Regions from separate parts of the Micromonospora sp. M42 genome, predicted to be linked through region 2. Evidence: riboswitches for the same ligand, from Rfam matches in the RefSeq annotation. Region 2 holds a riboswitch; the other holds the start of a gene.

Region 1 (8,235 bases), 2.0 Mb from region 2:
AGTCGCCGCTGGAGTACGTCGACCTGTCCGGACTGCCGCCGGCCGAGCAGCAGGCCCGCGTCGAGCAGATCGCGTACGCGCACCGCAACGACGCGTTCGACCCCGGCCGGCGCCGCTGTGGCGGGCCGCGCTGGTCCGGCTCTCCGCGACCCGGCTCATCCACCGGACAGCCTTCTTCCACATGGTCTCCGACGGCTGGTCGTGCCGCGTCGTGGTTTGAGGACCTGTGCCACGCGTACGCGGCCCGGCTCGGCGCGGCCGACCCGCAGCCGCCGCTGGGCGTGGACCCGGCCGCGCTCGCCGCGCTCCAGGAGGCGGACAGTCCGGCAACGGCGTCGACGCCGCCGCCCGGGCCGCGTACTGGCGGGACCGGCTGCGGCCGGTGGAGCCGTACCAGCTCTTCCCGGCGTCGCCGCCGGCGCCGGACGTCGCGCTCAGCGCCGAGGTGGCCACCCGCTTCGCGTTCCCGCCCGAGATCACCGCGCGCTGCGCCCGGCCGCACGGCGGGCCCGCACCAGCCCGTACGTGCTGCTGCTCGCCGCGTACCTGGTGCTGCTGTCGCGGCGGGCCGGCCGGTCCCGGGTGGTGCTGGGCACCACCACGCTGGGCCGGGAGAGCCCGCTGTCCCGGCAGCTCGTCGGGCAGTTCACCAACAACGTCTACCTGCCGGTCGACGTTGCGCCGGACGCGCCGATGAGCGCTGTGGTCGGCGCCGCGCACGCCTCGCTGGCCGGGGCCGTCGCGCACGCCACCGCGTACCACCGGCTGGCCCGGGCGGTCCGTCCCGGCTTCGCGGCGATCCGCCCCTGGCCGGACAACCACCTGTTCGACGCCTGGTTCCAGTCCGCCGCGTCGGCGTCGCCGGTGCTGCACTGCCCGGATCTGCGGGTGGAGCCGGTCGACATCACCGCCCGGGCCGCGCCCGGCACCCCGCCGCCGGTGGTCGCCGCCGACGTGCCGCCCGAGTGTCTGCCCGTCTGGGTCAAGCGGGGTTCACCGATCGTCGTGGTGGACGACGACCGGGCCGGCGGCGTGGTGATCCGCAACCGGGGTGTCTTCGGCGACGACCTGGTACGCGGGCTGATCGACGACTACGTCGCGGTGGTCTCGGCGCTCGTCACCGACCCCGGCACCACACCGGAACGGGTACGCCTTCCTGACGGTGCGTGCTTCCTCGACCACGCGATCGGGTAGGAGTTCCGACGGACCGATCCCAGAGAGGTACGACGACCATGACGGACACCTCGACGAACCAGCACACGACGGAGCAGCCCGCGCCGCCGGTGCCCCGCTCGGCCGTACGGGCCCGCTGGTCGGTGGCGCTGCTCTTCGTCATCATGGGCCTGGCCATCGGCGGGTGGTCGGCCCGCGTGCCGGAGGTGCGGGACGCGGTAGGGGTCGGCAACACCGGCTGGGGCCTGGCGAACATCGCCACGAACGCGGGGGAGCTGGTCTCCCTGGTCGTGGTGGCGGTGCTGATCAGCCGGATCAACACCCGCCGGCTGGCGCTGGCCGGGGCCGCGCTGATCCTGCTCAACGCGCCGCTGCTGGCCGCGTCCACCACTGTGGTGGCGCTGGTCGGCGGCCTCGCGGTCTGGGGCTTCGCGGCGAACCTGCTGGCCACGCCGATGAACGCCCAGTCGGTCGAGGTGCAGAAGCGGTACGGGCGGCCCATCCTGTCCACGTTCCACGCGGGCTTCAGCATCGGCATGCTGGTCGGCGGCCTCTGCGGCACCGGGGCCGCGGCGATCGGGATGTCGCCGTCGGCGCAGATGGCCGTCACCAGTGTCCTGCTGGGCGCGCTGCTGATCGGCACGCACCGCTGGCTGCCCGACACGCCCCGCCAGGAGACCAAGGACGGCGAGGCGCGGCGCCGGCTGCGTGACCGGTTCACCCCGCAACTGCTGCTGCTCGCGGTGATCGCCTTCCTCGCCTCGTTCATCGAGATGGCCGGCGCCCAGTGGAGCGCGCTGTACGCGACCGAGGTGGCCGGCGCCACGGCGGTGCTCGCCGCGGCCACGTACACCTGTCTCTCGCTGGCCGCGACCGTCGCCCGGCTGTTCGGCGACCGGCTGGCCGGCCGGGTCGGGCGGATCCGCTTCGTCCGGCTGTCCGCGCTGGTCGCGACGGCCGGCGTGGCGCTGCCGGTGGCGTACCCCCATCCGGCGGCGGTGATGGCCGGGTTCGGACTGCTCGGGTTCGGCCTGGCGTGCGTGACCCCGACGGTGCTCGGCTTCGCCGGTGAGCAGCCGGGCCTCACGTCCGGCGAGGGCGTCTCCGTGGTGGCGATGGGCCAGTGGCCGGGCGCGCTGCTCGCGGCGCCGGTGATCGGCCTGCTCGCCGGCGCGCTGGACCTGCGTACCGCGTTCGTGGTGGTGGCCGTGCTGGCGCTCGCCGTGGTGGCGTTGATCGGGCGGGTGCGGGCGGCGGCGCTGCCCGGCGAGAGCCCGGCCCCGCCCCGGCCGTGACGGCCGGGGCGGGGGCGGCGGTCAGAAGTCGTCGTCGAACGTGACGCTGCCGGTCACCCCGACCTGGTACGCCGACACCCGCCGCTCGAAGAAGTTGGACAGCTCCTGCACGTCCTGCAACTCCATGAACGCGAACGGGTTGGCGCTGCCGTACATCGGGGCGATGCCGAGCACCGCCAGGCGCCGGTCGGCCACGTGCTGGAGGTACTCGCGCATGTCGGCCAGCGACATCCCCGGCACGCCCTGGCCCAGCAGGTCCGCGGCGAAGCTCACCTCGCACTCCACCGCCTCGGCCAGCATCTCCTTCACCTGCTTCTCCATCTCGGCGTCGAACAGGTCCGGTTCCTCGGCGCGTACGGTCTCCACCACGTCGAACGCGAACGCCATGTGCATGGACTCGTCCCGGAACACCCAGTTGGTGCCGGAGGCCAGCCCGTTGAGCAGGCCCCGGGACCGCAGGAAGTAGACGTAGGCGAACGCGCCGTAGAAGAACAGGCCCTCGATGCACGCGGCGAAGCAGATCAGGTTGAGCAGGAACGCCCGCCGGTCGTCGCGGGTCCGCAGCTCGCGCAGCTCGAAGATCGAGTCGATCCACCGGAAGCAGAACTCGGCCTTGCGGGCGATCGACGGGATGTTCTCCACCGCGGCGAACGCGGCGAACCGTTCCTTCTCGTCCGGCACGTACGTGTCGAGCAGGTTCAGGTAGAACTGGACGTGCACCGCCTCCTCGAACAGCTGCCGGGACAGGTAGAGCCGGCCCTCGGGCGAGTTGACGTGCTGGTAGAGGTTGAGCACCAGGTTGTTGGCGACGATCGTGTCGCCGGTGGCGAAGAACGCCACCAGCCGCGACACCAGGTGCCGTTCGGCGGGGGACAGCTTCGCCAGGTCGGCGAGGTCCGAGTGCAGGTCCACCTCCTCGACCGTCCAGGTGTTCCTGATCGCGTCCTTGAACCGGTCGAAGAAGCGCGGGTAGCGCATCGGCCGCAGGGTCAGGTCCATGCCGGGGTCGAGCAGCATGTGCCGGGTCGGTGCGGTGGTGGTCACTGGCATGCCTCGCAGCTCTCGGGGTTCTCCAGGGAACAGGCCAGCGCCTCGTCGTCGCTCACGGCGGAGACCACGCCGGGCACCGGGGCGGGCACCGGGGCGACGGTGGCCTGCTGGATGCGGGTGGCGGGACGGGAACGCAGGTAGTAGGTGGTCTTCAGCCCGGCCTTCCAGGCGTACAGGTACATCGAGGACAGCTTGCCGATGGTCGGCGCGCTCAGGAACAGGTTGAGCGACTGGGACTGGTCGACGAACGGCGCCCGCGCGGCGGCCAGGTCGATCAGCGCCCGCTGCGGCAGCTCCCAGGCGGTGCGGAACAGCTCCCGCACCGGCGCGGGCAGCTCGGTGATGTCCTGCACCGAGCCCTCGGCCCGCTTGATCCGGTCGCGGACCTGCGGCGTCCACAGTCCGCGGGCCTTCAGCTCCCGCACCAGGTACGTGTTGACCTGGAGGAACTCCCCGGACATCGTCTCGCGCTTGAACAGGTTGGACACCTGCGGCTCCACGCACTCGTAGCAGCCGGCGATGGAGGCGATGGTGGCGGTCGGTGCGATCGCCACCAGCAGCGAGTTGCGCAGCCCGCCTGCGGCGATCCGCTCGCGCAGCGCCGCCCACCGTCCGGCCTGCGCCGGCTCCGCGCCCCACAGGTCCGGGTGCAGGTCACCCTTCGCGGCCCGGGTCTGCGGGTACGCCGGATGCGGCCCGAACTGCTCGGCCAGCCCGGCGGAGGTCTCCAGCGCGGTCAGCAGGATCTCCTCCTGCACCCGGGTGGACAGCTCCTTCGCCTCGGGGGAGTCGAACGGCAGGCGCAGCGTGAAGAACGCGTCCTGCAACCCCATCAGGCCGAGCCCGACCGGCCGCCAGCGCGGGTTCGACGCCGCCGCCTGCTCGGCCGGGTAGTAGTTGATGTCGATCACCCGGTCGAGGAACACCACAGCGGTGCGGACCGTGGCGCGCAGCCGCTCCCAGTCCACCCCGTCGGCGGTGACGTGGGCGCCGAGGTTCACCGAGCCGAGGTTGCACACCGCCGTCTCGGCGTCGTCGTTCACCTCCAGGATCTCGGTGCACAGGTTGGACAGGTGGATCACGTTGCCCGGCTCACCGGTCTGGTTGGACAGCCGGTTCGCGGCGTCCTTGAACGTCATCCAGCCGTTGCCGGTCTGCGCGAGCGTGCGCATCATCCGCCCGTACAGGTCCCGGGCCCGTACCGTGCGGACCGCGTTCTTCTCCGCCGCCCGGTACGCGGCGTCGAACGCCTCCCCGTACAGGTCGGGCAGCTCCGGGGCGTCCGACGGATCGACGAGCGACCACTCGCCGTCGGCCTCGACCCGGCGCATGAACTCGTCCGGGATCCAGTTGGCCAGGTTGAGGTTGTGCGTACGCCGGGACTCCTCGCCGGTGTTGTCCCGCAGCTCCAGGAACTCCTCCACGTCCGGGTGCCACGGCTCCAGGTAGACGCAGGCCGCGCCCTTGCGCCGGCCGCCCTGGTTGACCGCGGCCACCCCGGCGTCGAGCGTCTTGAGGAACGGCACGATGCCGTTGGACCGGCCGTTCGTGCCCCGGATCAGCGCGCCCCGGCCGCGCACCCGCGACCAGGCGATGCCGATACCGCCGGAGAACTTCGACAGCTTCGCCACCTGGTGGTAGCGCTCGTAGATCGAGTCCAGCTCGTCGCGCGGCGAGTCGACCAGGAAGCACGACGACATCTGGGTGTGCCGGGTGCCGGAGTTGAACAGCGTGGGGGAGCTGGGCAGATAGGCCAGGCTGGACATCAGCCGGTAGAAGCCGACCGCCTCGCCCGGGGTGCGGGACAGCCCGCAGGCCACCCGCAGCAGCCAGTACTGCGGCGTCTCCACCACCAGCCGCGACTGCGGGTGCCGCAGCAGGTAGCGGTCGGCCACGGTACGCAGTCCGAAGTACTCGAACCGCCTGTCGCCGTCCGGGTCCACGGCGTCGTCGAGCTTGCGGGCGTGCCGGGCGACGAACGCGGCCGTCTCGTCGCCGATCAGCCCCAGCCCGTGCGCGTACGCGATCGACTGGCTGAAGCTCGCCACGCCCTGACCGCGGACCTCCTTGTCCACGTACGCGGCCAGCAGCCTTGCCGCCAGCTTCGAGTACTGCGGCTCCTCGCCGATCAGCTCCGCCGCGGTCTGGATCGACAGCCGGTCCAGCTCGGCGGTGGTCGCCCCGTCGTAGAGCCCGCTGATCGTCTTGGTGGCCACCCGCAGCGGGTCCACCTCGTCCAGGTCGGCGACCCAGCGTTCGACCGCCCGGACGATCTTGCCGACGTCCACCGGCTCGGTGTCGCCGTCCCGTTTGCGTACCCGCATCGCCGGCCGGCGGGCCTCGGACCCGCCGCCGGTGGCCGGCGGGCTTTCCTGCACGACAGTCATGACCTCTCCTCGCTGTCACCGTCTGGAGACGGCGGGAGACGCCAACGGGCACGGCGCGGCCGGCCCGGCTGCTGGCGTCGGTCGTCCCGCGCGACCTCCGGCCGCCGTACGCGGAGGCGCACGGCGCGCTGGCAGGTCTTCGGACTCGCGGGCCCGACCGGGGTCGCCGGTCGCCTACCGGCCGTCGCTTCCCAGGCCGGTGGCCCAGTGCTGTTGACGGCTGTCGTTCCCACTCACCGCTGCGGGGCAGTCCCGGATTTCCACCGGGTTCCCTCTTGCCTCGGCCCCGCCCCGGAGGGCTCGGCCGAACCAGCTGCGGCACCACCATATATGGCGGTGGGGGCGGTTGGGCAACACCAGATGTCGTGTCGGGCGTGTCGCATGGATCTCACTGTCCACAGTGCCTACCCCCGATGCCGGCGCTCGCCGCCGGGCGCGATACTCGGCGTATGGGGAATACCGGACGCCGCTGGGCGTGGGTGGCGGTCCTGCTCGTCGGCGTCGGGCTTCACCTGCTGGTGCTGGAGACACTGTCCGGCACCGGCACCGTCACGTTCGTACCGGCGCTGATCGTGCTCGGCGCGTGCGTCGCGCCCGCCACGTTCCTGGCCTTCGCCCAGGGGCGGCCGGCCCGCCGCCCGGTCCCCGGCTCCGTCGTCGGCGTCGCCGCGCTTCTCGGCGGCGTGGTCGGCGTGGTCGCCGCCGGCTGGCTGGAGTACGGCACGCTGCACCGCCTCGGCGTCCTGCCGATGGCGCTCGTCGGCCTGGCCGAGGAGACCGCGAAGCTGATCGTGCCGGCCGGCATCCTGCTGCTGTGGCGGCGGCACCGGTCACCGGCGCAGGGCCTGGTGATCGGCGTGGCCTCCGGCGCCGGGTTCGCCGCGCTGGAGACCATGGGGTACGCGTTCGCCGCGTTCGTCGGGTCGGAGGGCAACCTCGGCGCCGTCGAGCGGACGCTGCTGGTTCGCGGTCTCACCGCGCCCGCCGCGCACCTGGCCTGGACCGGGCTGACCGCCGCCGCGTTGTTCACGTTCGCCGCCGCGCCCGGCGGCCGGAGACTGGCGGCGTTCCTGCTCACCTTCGCCGCCGCCGTCACGCTGCACACCTGCTGGGACACGTTCGGCACGCAGCCCGCGTACGTGTTCATCGGCGGTGTGTCGCTGGGCTGGGTGCTGCTGCGCCTGCACCTGGACCGCGAGCGGCCCGCCGCCCCGCCCCGGGCGCCGGAGCGTGATCCTCACCAGCTCGCCGAGGTGGCGGGGTCGGAGCCCTCCTGATGCCGCCATCTCGGCGAGCTGGAGTCGAGCAAGCGTCAGCCGGCGGCCAGCCGGACACCGAGCGCGACGAAGGCGACAGCGCAGAGCCGGTCGACCCGCCGCGACCAGCGGCTGTCGCCCCAGCGGCGGGCGAACCGCCCGGCGCCCACGCCGAGAGCCAGGTCCACGGTGAGCTGCACCGCGACGAACAGCGCGCCGAGCAGCACCAGCTGTGCCGCCACCGGGCCCGCGTCGGGCCGGACGAACTGCGGCAGGAACGCCACGCTGAACAGGATCATCTTCGGGTTGAGCAGGTTCGTGAGCAGCCCGCGCCGGAACGCCCGCCCGGCGCCGCCGCCGTCCGCCCCGTCCGCCGCGACGCCGGGCCGGCCCGTGCCGCGCAGCGCCCGCAGGCCCAGCACGATCAGGTACGCCGCACCGGCCCACCGGATCGCGGTGAACAGCACCGGGGACGCGGCGATCACGGTGGCGAGTCCGGCCACCACGGCGGCGACGTGCACCGCCTCCCCGGCCGCGACCCCGAGCGCCGCCACCGCCCCGGCCCGCGCGCCGTACCGGGTGGCGTTGGCGAGCACGAACATCATGTCCGGCCCGGGGGTGAGCATGAGCACCACGATCGCGGCCAGGTATCCCGCGAGCGTGGCCGCCGACAGTCCGAGCACGCCTCAGCCCTCCTCGGCGCCGTCGAGCAGCGCCCGGCGCAGCGCCAGCCGGTGTTCGCGCCGGATCTGCGCCTCCCGGTAGCACCGCCGGTCACCGTCGGTGCCGGGCAGCAGCGGCGGCACCGGCCGGGGCTGGCCCTCGTCGTCCACGGCCACCATCACCAGGTGCGCGGTCGCCACGTCCACCGGCGGCACCGCGCGGTCCCAGCGGTCCGCGCTGACCTTCACGGCCACCTCCATCGAGCTGCGGCCGGCCCAGGTGATCCGGGCGTCCACGTGCACCACGTCACCGACGCGGACAGCGCGCAGGAAGGCCGTCTCGTCGATGGCGGCGGTGACGGCCGGTCCGTCGGAGTGGCGGGCGGCGACCACCCCGGCGACCGAGTCGATC
Region 2 (8,235 bases):
CCCGCGCGACGCGCCACGTCGTAGATGGTCGTCATCGCGCTCCCGTCGTCGTCGCCCGGGCGCTCCGGCCCGGCCCCCGTCGGATGGTGACGTACCGGAGTGAGACCGCCACCGCGGGAGATCGCACGGAATCCTATACCCGTCCAGCAATCGATTTCCGACCGGGTCGATCGCGTCCCGCCGCCGCTATTGACATCGATGTGGGTGACTACGAGACTCGTCAGCAATCGATTTCTCGCCCGGTGCCGCTGGTCACCCCCACCCCCGAGGAGCACGGTGAGACGAAATCTGCTGGCGATGCTTGTCGCGCTCTGCACCGTCACGGCGGCCGGCGCGGCCGGCGCGCCGGCCGCCGCCGTACCGATCGGCACGCTCGCCTGCCCGTCCGTCCCGGCCACCCACGACCCCGCCGTCACCGTGATCGTCTACCGGGTGGCCCGGTCGTACAACGTCAACGACAAGGTCATGCTCTCCACCTTCGAGGCGGGCTGGGTCGAGTCCCACATGAACAACCTGCCCTGCGGCGACAAGTCCAGCCTGGGCGTGTTCCAGCAGCGCTGGGACTACGGCTGGGGCACGCCGGAGCAGATCATGGACCCGGTCTACGCCACCACGCAGTACGTCACGCGTGCGATCACCTGCGACCGCAACAACCCCGGCTACACGGCGGGCCAGGTCGCCCAGTGCGTCCAGCGATCGGGCTTCCCCGACCGGTACGACCAGGTGGCGGGGACCGCGCGCACGCTGCTCAACCAGGCGGCGCGTACCCACGGCATGGCAGGCGGCTCGTCGACGGACGTGAACGGTGACGGCCGCGACGACATCCTCACCTTCACCCAGAACGCCTCCGCCGACGTGTACGCGAGCACGTCGACCGGAACCGGCTTCGCCGGAACGTCGGGGAAGTGGAACGACTTCTTCTCCATCGGCGGGGAGACCGCGTCGACGGGCGACGTCAACGGTGACGGCCGCGACGACATCGTCACGTTCGCGCACGGCAACACCGGCGACGTGTACGTGGCGCTGTCGAACGGGTCGGCGTTCACGTCGCCGGGCCGGTGGCACGACTGGTTCGCCCCCGGTGCGGAGATCGCCGCCGTCGGTGACGTCAACGGCGACGGCAGGGACGACATCGTCGCGTTCACGCACAACGCGACGGCGGACGTCTACGTGGCGCTGTCAACCGGGTCGTCGTTCTCGGGCACGGCGGTGAAGTGGCACGACTACTTCTCCATCGCCGGGGAGTTCCCCGCCCTGGGCGACGTCAACGGCGACGGCAAGGACGACATCATCACCTTCACCCAGGGCCCCGCGTCAGCGGCGGACGTGATCGTGTCGCTGTCCACCGGCACGTCGTTCGGGGCGCCGCAGAAGTGGCACGACCTGTTCGCCGTGGGTGCCGAGCAGCCGCGGGTGGGGGACGTCAACGGCGACGGCAAGGACGACGTCGTCACGTTCACCTGCAACGCCGACGCCGACGCCGACGCCGACGCCGACGTCTACGTCGCCACCTCCACCGGCACCGGCTTCGCCGGCACCACCGTCAAGTGGCACGACTTCTTCTGCCTGCCGGGCGAGTTCCCCTACCTGGGCGACGCGAACGGCGACGGCAAGGACGACCTCATCGTCTTCACCAAGGGCGCCACGAACGACGTCTACGTCGCCCTGTCCACCGGCACCACCTTCGGTGCCAGCAGCAAGTGGCACGACTACTTCGGGCTCACCGGTGAGGTGACGCTGTGACACCAGGATGGGAGGCCCCCGTGGCCGGAACACGACGGAGACGGCGACGCACCGGCGTCGCCCTGCTGGCCGCGGCGCTCGCCGGCGGGATCGCGGTGCAGCCCGCGCCGGTGTCCGCGACGCCGCCGGGCCGGACCGCGCTGGACGCCGCGTTCGTGCGGGCGGCGCAGGAGTACGACGTACCTCGGGACGTCCTGGTCGCGGTCGGCTACGGCGAGTCCCGCCTCGACGCGCACGGCGGCAAGCCGAGCCAGGCGAACGGCTACGGGGTGATGCACCTGGTCAGCAACCCCGCCCAGCACAGCCTGGAACGGGCAGCGAAGTTGACCGGCGAGCCGGTCGCGCGCCTGAAGACCGCCACGCCGGCGAACATCCGCGGCGGTGCGGCCGTGCTGCGCGAGCTGGCCGACGCCGAGGGGCTGACCGCGCGGGATCGGGACCGGGTGACCGCCTGGTACCCGGTGGTGGCGCGGTACGGCGACGCGGCCGACGACGCCACCGCACGCCTGTACGCGGACGGGATCTACGAGCTGGTGCAGCAGGGCATCCCGGGCGCGGTGCCGGTCCGGGCGCACCGGGTCGAGCCAGAGCGGGGTCGCTACGCCGCCGTGGCGCCCGCCGGCACCGCGTCCCGTACGCTCGCCGCCGCCGTGCCCGAGTACCCGCCGGCGCGGTGGGTGGCTGCCAACGGAGCGAACTACGGCGTGGGGCGGCCCCGCCGGATCACCACTGTGATTCTCCATGTCACCCAGGGGTCGTACGCCGGTACGATCAGCTGGTTCCAGAACCCGTCGGCCGGGGTCAGCGCCCACTACGTGGTGAAGTCCAGCACCGGCGAGATCACTCAGATGGTCCGCGAGGGCGACACCGCTTACCACGCCCGGTCGGGCAACGCGTACGGCGTCGGCATCGAGCACGAGGGGTACGTCGACAACCCGGCCTGGTTCACCGACGCGATGTACCGTTCCTCGGCCGCGCTTACCCGTTACCTGTGCGACAAGTACGGCATCCCGAAGAACCGCACCGGCATCAAGGGGCACAACGAGATCCCGGGCAACGACCACACCGACCCGGGACCGAACTGGAACTGGAACTACTACCTCTCGCTGGTGAACCAGGGTGGCGGGGGCCCGACCGCCCGCTATTTCGGTGGTTCGCCGACGGATTTCACCGGTGACGGCCGGGATGACGTGGTCGCGTTCACCCACGGTGCGCTGGCCGACGCGTATGTGGCCACGTCGACGGGTTCGTCGTTCGCGGGCACGTCGGTGAAGTGGCACGACTGGTTCGCCCTGTCCGGAGAGACCCCCCTGACCGGAGACGTCAACGGCGACGGACGCGACGACGCCATCGTGTTCACCCACGGCACCACCGCCGACGTCCACGTCGCCCTGTCCACCGGCACATCCTTCGCCGCATCCGCGAAATGGCACGACTGGTTCGCCCCCGGCACCGAAGTCCCCGCCGTCGGCGACGTCAACGGCGACGGCCGCGACGACCTCATCACCTTCACCCACGACACCGACGCCGACGTCTACGTCGCCCTGTCCACCGGCACCTCCTTCACCGGCACCGCCGTGAAATGGCACGACTACTTCTCCATCGCCGGGGAGTTCCCCGCCCTCGGCGACGTCAACGGCGACGGCCGCGACGACCTCATCACCTTCACCCAAGGCCCCGCCACCGCTGCCGACGTCATCGTCGCCCTGTCCACCGGCAACGGCTTCGGGGCACCGCAGAAATGGCACGACCTGTTCGCCGTCGGCGCCGAGCAGCCCCGGGTGGGCGACATCAACGGCGACGGCCGCGACGACATCGTCACCTTCACCTGCAACACCGACGCCGACGTCTACGCCGCCACCTCCACCGGCACCACCTTCGCCGGAACCACGATCAAGTGGCACGACTTCTTCTGCCTAACCGGCGAGTTCCCCTACCTCGCCGACGCCAACGGCGACGGCAAAGACGACCTCATCGTCTTCACCAAAGGCACCACCAACGACATCTACGTCGCACTCTCCACCGGCACCACATTCGCCCCCAGCACCAAATGGCACGACTACTTCGGCCTCACCAGCGAAACCACACTCTGAGCCCGACGGCGAGCGACGCCGGCCCGGATCGGGACCGGCGTCGCTCGCCGTCCACCTACCGCTCCACCACGTTGCGCGAGCTGGAGGCAGGCCTGACCGACGGGCTGGCCTTCGCTGCCGCGCTCACGTTGCTGGTCGTGGCGGGCTGTCGCGGTGCGGCTGCGGCAGCGGCGTCACCTGCGCCTGGCCACCTGACCGGCGGGGACGTGGGCGGAACCCGGGGAGACGATCGCGGTCAGGCCGGCGGTGGACAGCGTCGCCCCGCCCAGGTCGAGACGCCCACCGGTCGGGTCCCGCGATTCCGGGACCAGTATCCGGCCGGCGAGCAGGCAGATCACCACGATCGGGACGTTCACCAGGAAGATCGCACCCCAGGGCAGGTGAGCCAGGACGAGTCCGCCGATCGGCGGCCCGGCGGCGAAGCCCAGCGCACTGGTCGCCGCCCAGATGCCGATCGCCGGGGACCAGCAACAACATCTTCCCGCTCGTCCCCGGCGTGGACGGCGTGGTACGCGGCGAGAAGGGCAACGTCCGCTGCGTGGTCCTGCACGATACGCCCCTTGGAACCTTCGCCGAACGCACCCTGATCGACCCTCGCGCAGCGTGGTTCTACCCGACGGCGTGGACCCGGTGCGGATCGCCACCGCCATGAACCCGGGCGATGTCATCCTGGATCGCGCTGACGCGCCGCATCAACTTCACCGCGGGCCAGCGCGTCCTTGTCCTCGGCGCCGTCGGCAACGCAGGTCGGATGGCGATCCAGATCGCGAAGTACCGTGCTCGCTCGTCGAGCTCTTCGACGTCTGCATCGCCGGCCTCATGCCCACGACCGAGGAGCCGGTCGCCGGCGGACGTGGCCTCGCACCTGCGCTCACGTATTGCTGCTCAGCCTCAGCCACGGCGCTCACTGTCGATCACGTGCCCTCGCCCAGCCACCGCGCACGAGAAAGGAGCCGGATGGGTTGCGGGCCGACAGCCACGCCGAGGCCGGTCCGGCGCGTCGGATTTCCCACAGCGGGTGCCCGGACCGGATCCGCGGCGAGCGCGGGCCGTTATGGTGGGGACGCCGTGGTGTTCGGGAAGCCGGTGTGATGCCGGCGCGGCCCTCGCCACTGTGATCGGGAGACCGTCGGCCCTCGTCGTTTCGCGAGGTCACTGGGCAGAGATGCCTGGGAAGGCCGGCCGGCGGTTGCTTGTCCCGTCAGCCAGGAGACCGGCCACGGCACGTTCGTCCCCGTCCACGAGGTGTTGGAAGGCGGTCCCGCTGTGCGGTTCCCCATGCCCTGGCGCGTTGCCGCGCCGTTGTTGCTGTCCACTGTGCTGCTCACCGGCTGCGGCGCCGATGCCAAGCCTGCTGCCGCACCACCGGCGGTGTCCGCTGGACCGGTCGCGGTGACCAACTGCGGCACCCCGGTGACCATCGCGGCGCCACCGATGCGGGTCGTCACCATGAACCAGGCCGCCACGGAGATCATGCTGGCCCTGGGCCTGCAAGATCGGATGATCGGCACGGCCTACCTCGACGACGCGATCCTGCCCGCCTACGCGGACGCCTACGCGAAGATCCCGGTGCTGGCCAAGGAGTACCCGACCAAGGAGAAGCTGCTCGAGGCTGAACCCGATTTCGTGTACGCGTCGTACAACAGCGCGTTCGGTGACGAGGGGGTCGGTGACCGCGCCGACTGGCAGAAACTCGGCGTCGGCACCTACATCTCCCCTGCCGGGTGCCCGGCGCAGACCCGGCAGGCGAAGCTCGCCATCGGCGACGTGTTCACCGAGATCCGCGAGCTCGCGGTGATCTTCGGGGTGAGCGACCGCGGCGAGAAGCTGATCGCCGACCACGAGGGCCGCATCGCCACGGCCGCAGGCACCGCCCGCAACGTGAAGGTCATGTGGTGGGACGGCGGCAGCGACGCCCCGAGCGTCGGCGCCTGCTGCGGCGCCCCCAACATGATCATGTCGGCGGCCGGGGTCACCAACGCCTTCGCCGACCTCACCGGCAGCTGGGGCGACACAAGCTGGGAGACCGTCACCGACCGCAACCCCGAGGTCATCGTGCTCGTCGACGCGAGCTGGGATCCCGCCGCGCAGAAGAAGACCTTCCTCGCCGGGCACCGCACCCTCAAGGACCTGCCCGCGGTCAAACAGCAGTGGTACGTGGTGATCCCGTTCTCGTCAACCACGGCCGGTGTCCGCAACGTCCTCGGCGTCGAAGCCCTCGCCCAGGGCATCGCCGCGCTGCCGTCCGGGGCCCCGAGCTGACCGCCGTCACCACCCGGCCCGCCCCGGTGCGCACCCACCGCCCGGTGCGGGCGGTCGGCCTGGCCGCGCTCGTGCTGGCTCTGGTCGCCGGTCTGGTGCTGTCGGTGGCCGTCGCGGTCACCATCGGCCCGGCCGACCTGACTGTCGGGACGGTGTGGACGGTCGTCGCCGGCCACCTGGGACTCGCGAACTCGGACGTGCCGCTGCTGCGCGACCACATCGTCTGGGACCTACGTTTGCCCCGGGTTCTCGGCGCCGCCACGGTGGGGGCGGGCCTGGCCGCGGCCGGTGCGGTCATGCAGACCGTCACCCGCAATCCCCTGGCGGACCCGTACCTGCTCGGGGTCTCCTCAGGGGCGTCGCTGGGCGCGGTCCTGGTGGTCGTGGCCGGCATCGGTAGTGGCGTAGCCGCGCTGACCGGCGGCGCCTTCCTCGGTGCCCTTGTCGCGTTCCTGCTGGTCGTGGGCCTGGCCGGGAGGTTCGGGGCATTGTCGCCGACGCGCGTGGTGCTGACCGGGGTCGCGGTGGGACAACTGTGCGCGGCACTGACCTCTTTCGTGATCATCTGGGTGGCCGACCCGCACGCCACGCAGAGCATCACGTTCTGGCTGTCCGGGTCGATGGCCCGCGCCGACTGGACGGCCCTGGGCTGGGCGGTACCGGTGCTGGTCGTGGTGCTGGCGGTGGTCGGCTGGCACGCCCGTACCCTCAACGCCTTCGCCTTCGGTGAGGAGGCCGCCGCGAGCCTCGGCGTCGAGGTGAACCGGCTGCGGTGGCTGCTGCTGGTCGGCACCGCCCTGCTGACCGCCGTGCTGGTCGCGGTCAGCGGCGCGATCGGGTTCGTCGGGCTGATCCTCCCACACGCCGCCCGCCTGATCACCGGACCGGACCACCGGCGGCTGCTACCGGTCGCCGTGCTCGCCGGCGCCATCTTCCTGACCTGGGTCGACACCGCCGCCCGCACCGTCTTCGAACCGCGTGAGCTGCCGGTCGGGGTGCTGACGGCACTGGTCGGGGTGCCGGCGTTCTTCCTGATCCTGCGCCGCCGGGAGGTACGCGGCTGATGCTTCAGATCTCCGACGTCTCGTGGGCGGTGCCCGCCGCCCGCATCCTCGACCACGTCACCGGCACCGTCCCGGCGGGCAGCCTGGTCGGGCTGCTCGGCCCGAACGGCTCCGGCAAGACCACCCTGCTGCGGGCCGTCGCCGCCCTGGTGCGCCCGGATACCGGCAACATCACACTCGCAGGCGACGACGTGACTCGGCTGCGGCGCCTTGCCCTGGCCCGGCGCATCGCGTTGCTGGCCCAGCACGCCGAGACCGACCTCGACCTGACCGTCCGCGACGTGGTCCTGCTCGGCCGCATCCCGCACCGCCGGACCCGCTGGTCCGACACCGGCTGCGACCATGCCGCCGCGGTCGAGGCACTGGGCCGGGTCGACCTGGCCGGGTTCGCCGACCGTAAGTGGCAGACCCTGTCCGGTGGGGAACGCCAGCGCGTCCAGCTCGCCCGCGCGCTGGCCCAGGAGCCGGAACTGCTGCTGCTCGACGAACCCACCAACCACCTCGACATCGGCCACCAGCTTCAGCTGCTGCACCTGGTCCGCCGATCGCAGGTCACCGCCCTCGCCGCGCTGCACGACCTCAACCTGGCCGTCATGTTCTGCGACACCGTCGTCGTACTGCACCACGGCCGGGTCGTCGCCGCGGGACCACCCGCACGGGTGCTCACCCCGGCGCTGCTCGCCGACGTGTACGGCGTCGACGCAGACGTGCGGGTTCACGACGGGCGGACCGTCATTGAGTTCCGGCCGCCGTCATGACCCGGCACGTGCTGCCGGTGCCCGGTCGGTCACCCACCACGCTGGCCACGACACGATCCACCAGCTCGCCGAGCAGATGGCCGCGCGTCTGGGCGTATTCGTGCACAGGTGTTTCCTCGACGGCGCGAAACCGTTTGCTGCACGCGGCGCTCGACGCGGCCACCGGTTCACTGGTCGGACGTGACCCGGCGGTTCGACGCGCCCCGCGCCGGCAACCCGATTATCCTGGCACGATGACCGAGGCCGGCGCTGGGCCGGCGTTCCTCGCGGCGCAGCAGGCGGCGGGAGTCATTGCGGCCAGACACCGCGGTGACT

The links. A riboswitch is a leader RNA that binds a small molecule or an ion and turns the genes downstream of it on or off. The one in region 2 is predicted to bind cobalamin.
Region 1: another riboswitch for cobalamin. It lies ahead of MCBG_RS01835 (ribonucleoside-diphosphate reductase subunit alpha); the one in region 2 lies ahead of MCBG_RS11105 (ABC transporter substrate-binding protein).

Annotation. Positions count from the first base shown of each region.
Region 1 is NZ_KK037233.1:493,048-501,282, forward strand. It holds partial or broken gene MCBG_RS34980 (hypothetical protein) at 1-38, shown strand, start outside; gene MCBG_RS01820 (condensation domain-containing protein) at 202-1,194, shown strand; gene MCBG_RS01825 (MFS transporter) at 1,233-2,468, shown strand; gene MCBG_RS01830 (ribonucleotide-diphosphate reductase subunit beta) at 2,490-3,518, opposite strand; gene MCBG_RS01835 (ribonucleoside-diphosphate reductase subunit alpha) at 3,509-5,905, opposite strand; cobalamin riboswitch at 6,018-6,234, opposite strand; gene MCBG_RS01840 (PrsW family glutamic-type intramembrane protease) at 6,355-7,182, shown strand; gene MCBG_RS01845 (LysE family translocator) at 7,218-7,844, opposite strand; gene MCBG_RS01850 (acyl-CoA thioesterase) at 7,848-8,235, opposite strand, start outside.
Region 2 is NZ_KK037233.1:2,452,798-2,461,032, reverse strand. It holds gene MCBG_RS11125 (LacI family DNA-binding transcriptional regulator) at 1-35, opposite strand, end outside; gene MCBG_RS11120 (FG-GAP repeat domain-containing protein) at 277-1,743, shown strand; gene MCBG_RS11115 (N-acetylmuramoyl-L-alanine amidase) at 1,764-3,836, shown strand; partial or broken gene MCBG_RS31690 (MFS transporter) at 4,061-4,300, opposite strand; cobalamin riboswitch at 4,889-5,073, shown strand; gene MCBG_RS11105 (ABC transporter substrate-binding protein) at 5,115-6,098, shown strand; gene MCBG_RS11100 (FecCD family ABC transporter permease) at 6,143-7,162, shown strand; gene MCBG_RS11095 (ABC transporter ATP-binding protein) at 7,162-7,920, shown strand; gene MCBG_RS33920 (hypothetical protein) at 8,154-8,235, shown strand, end outside.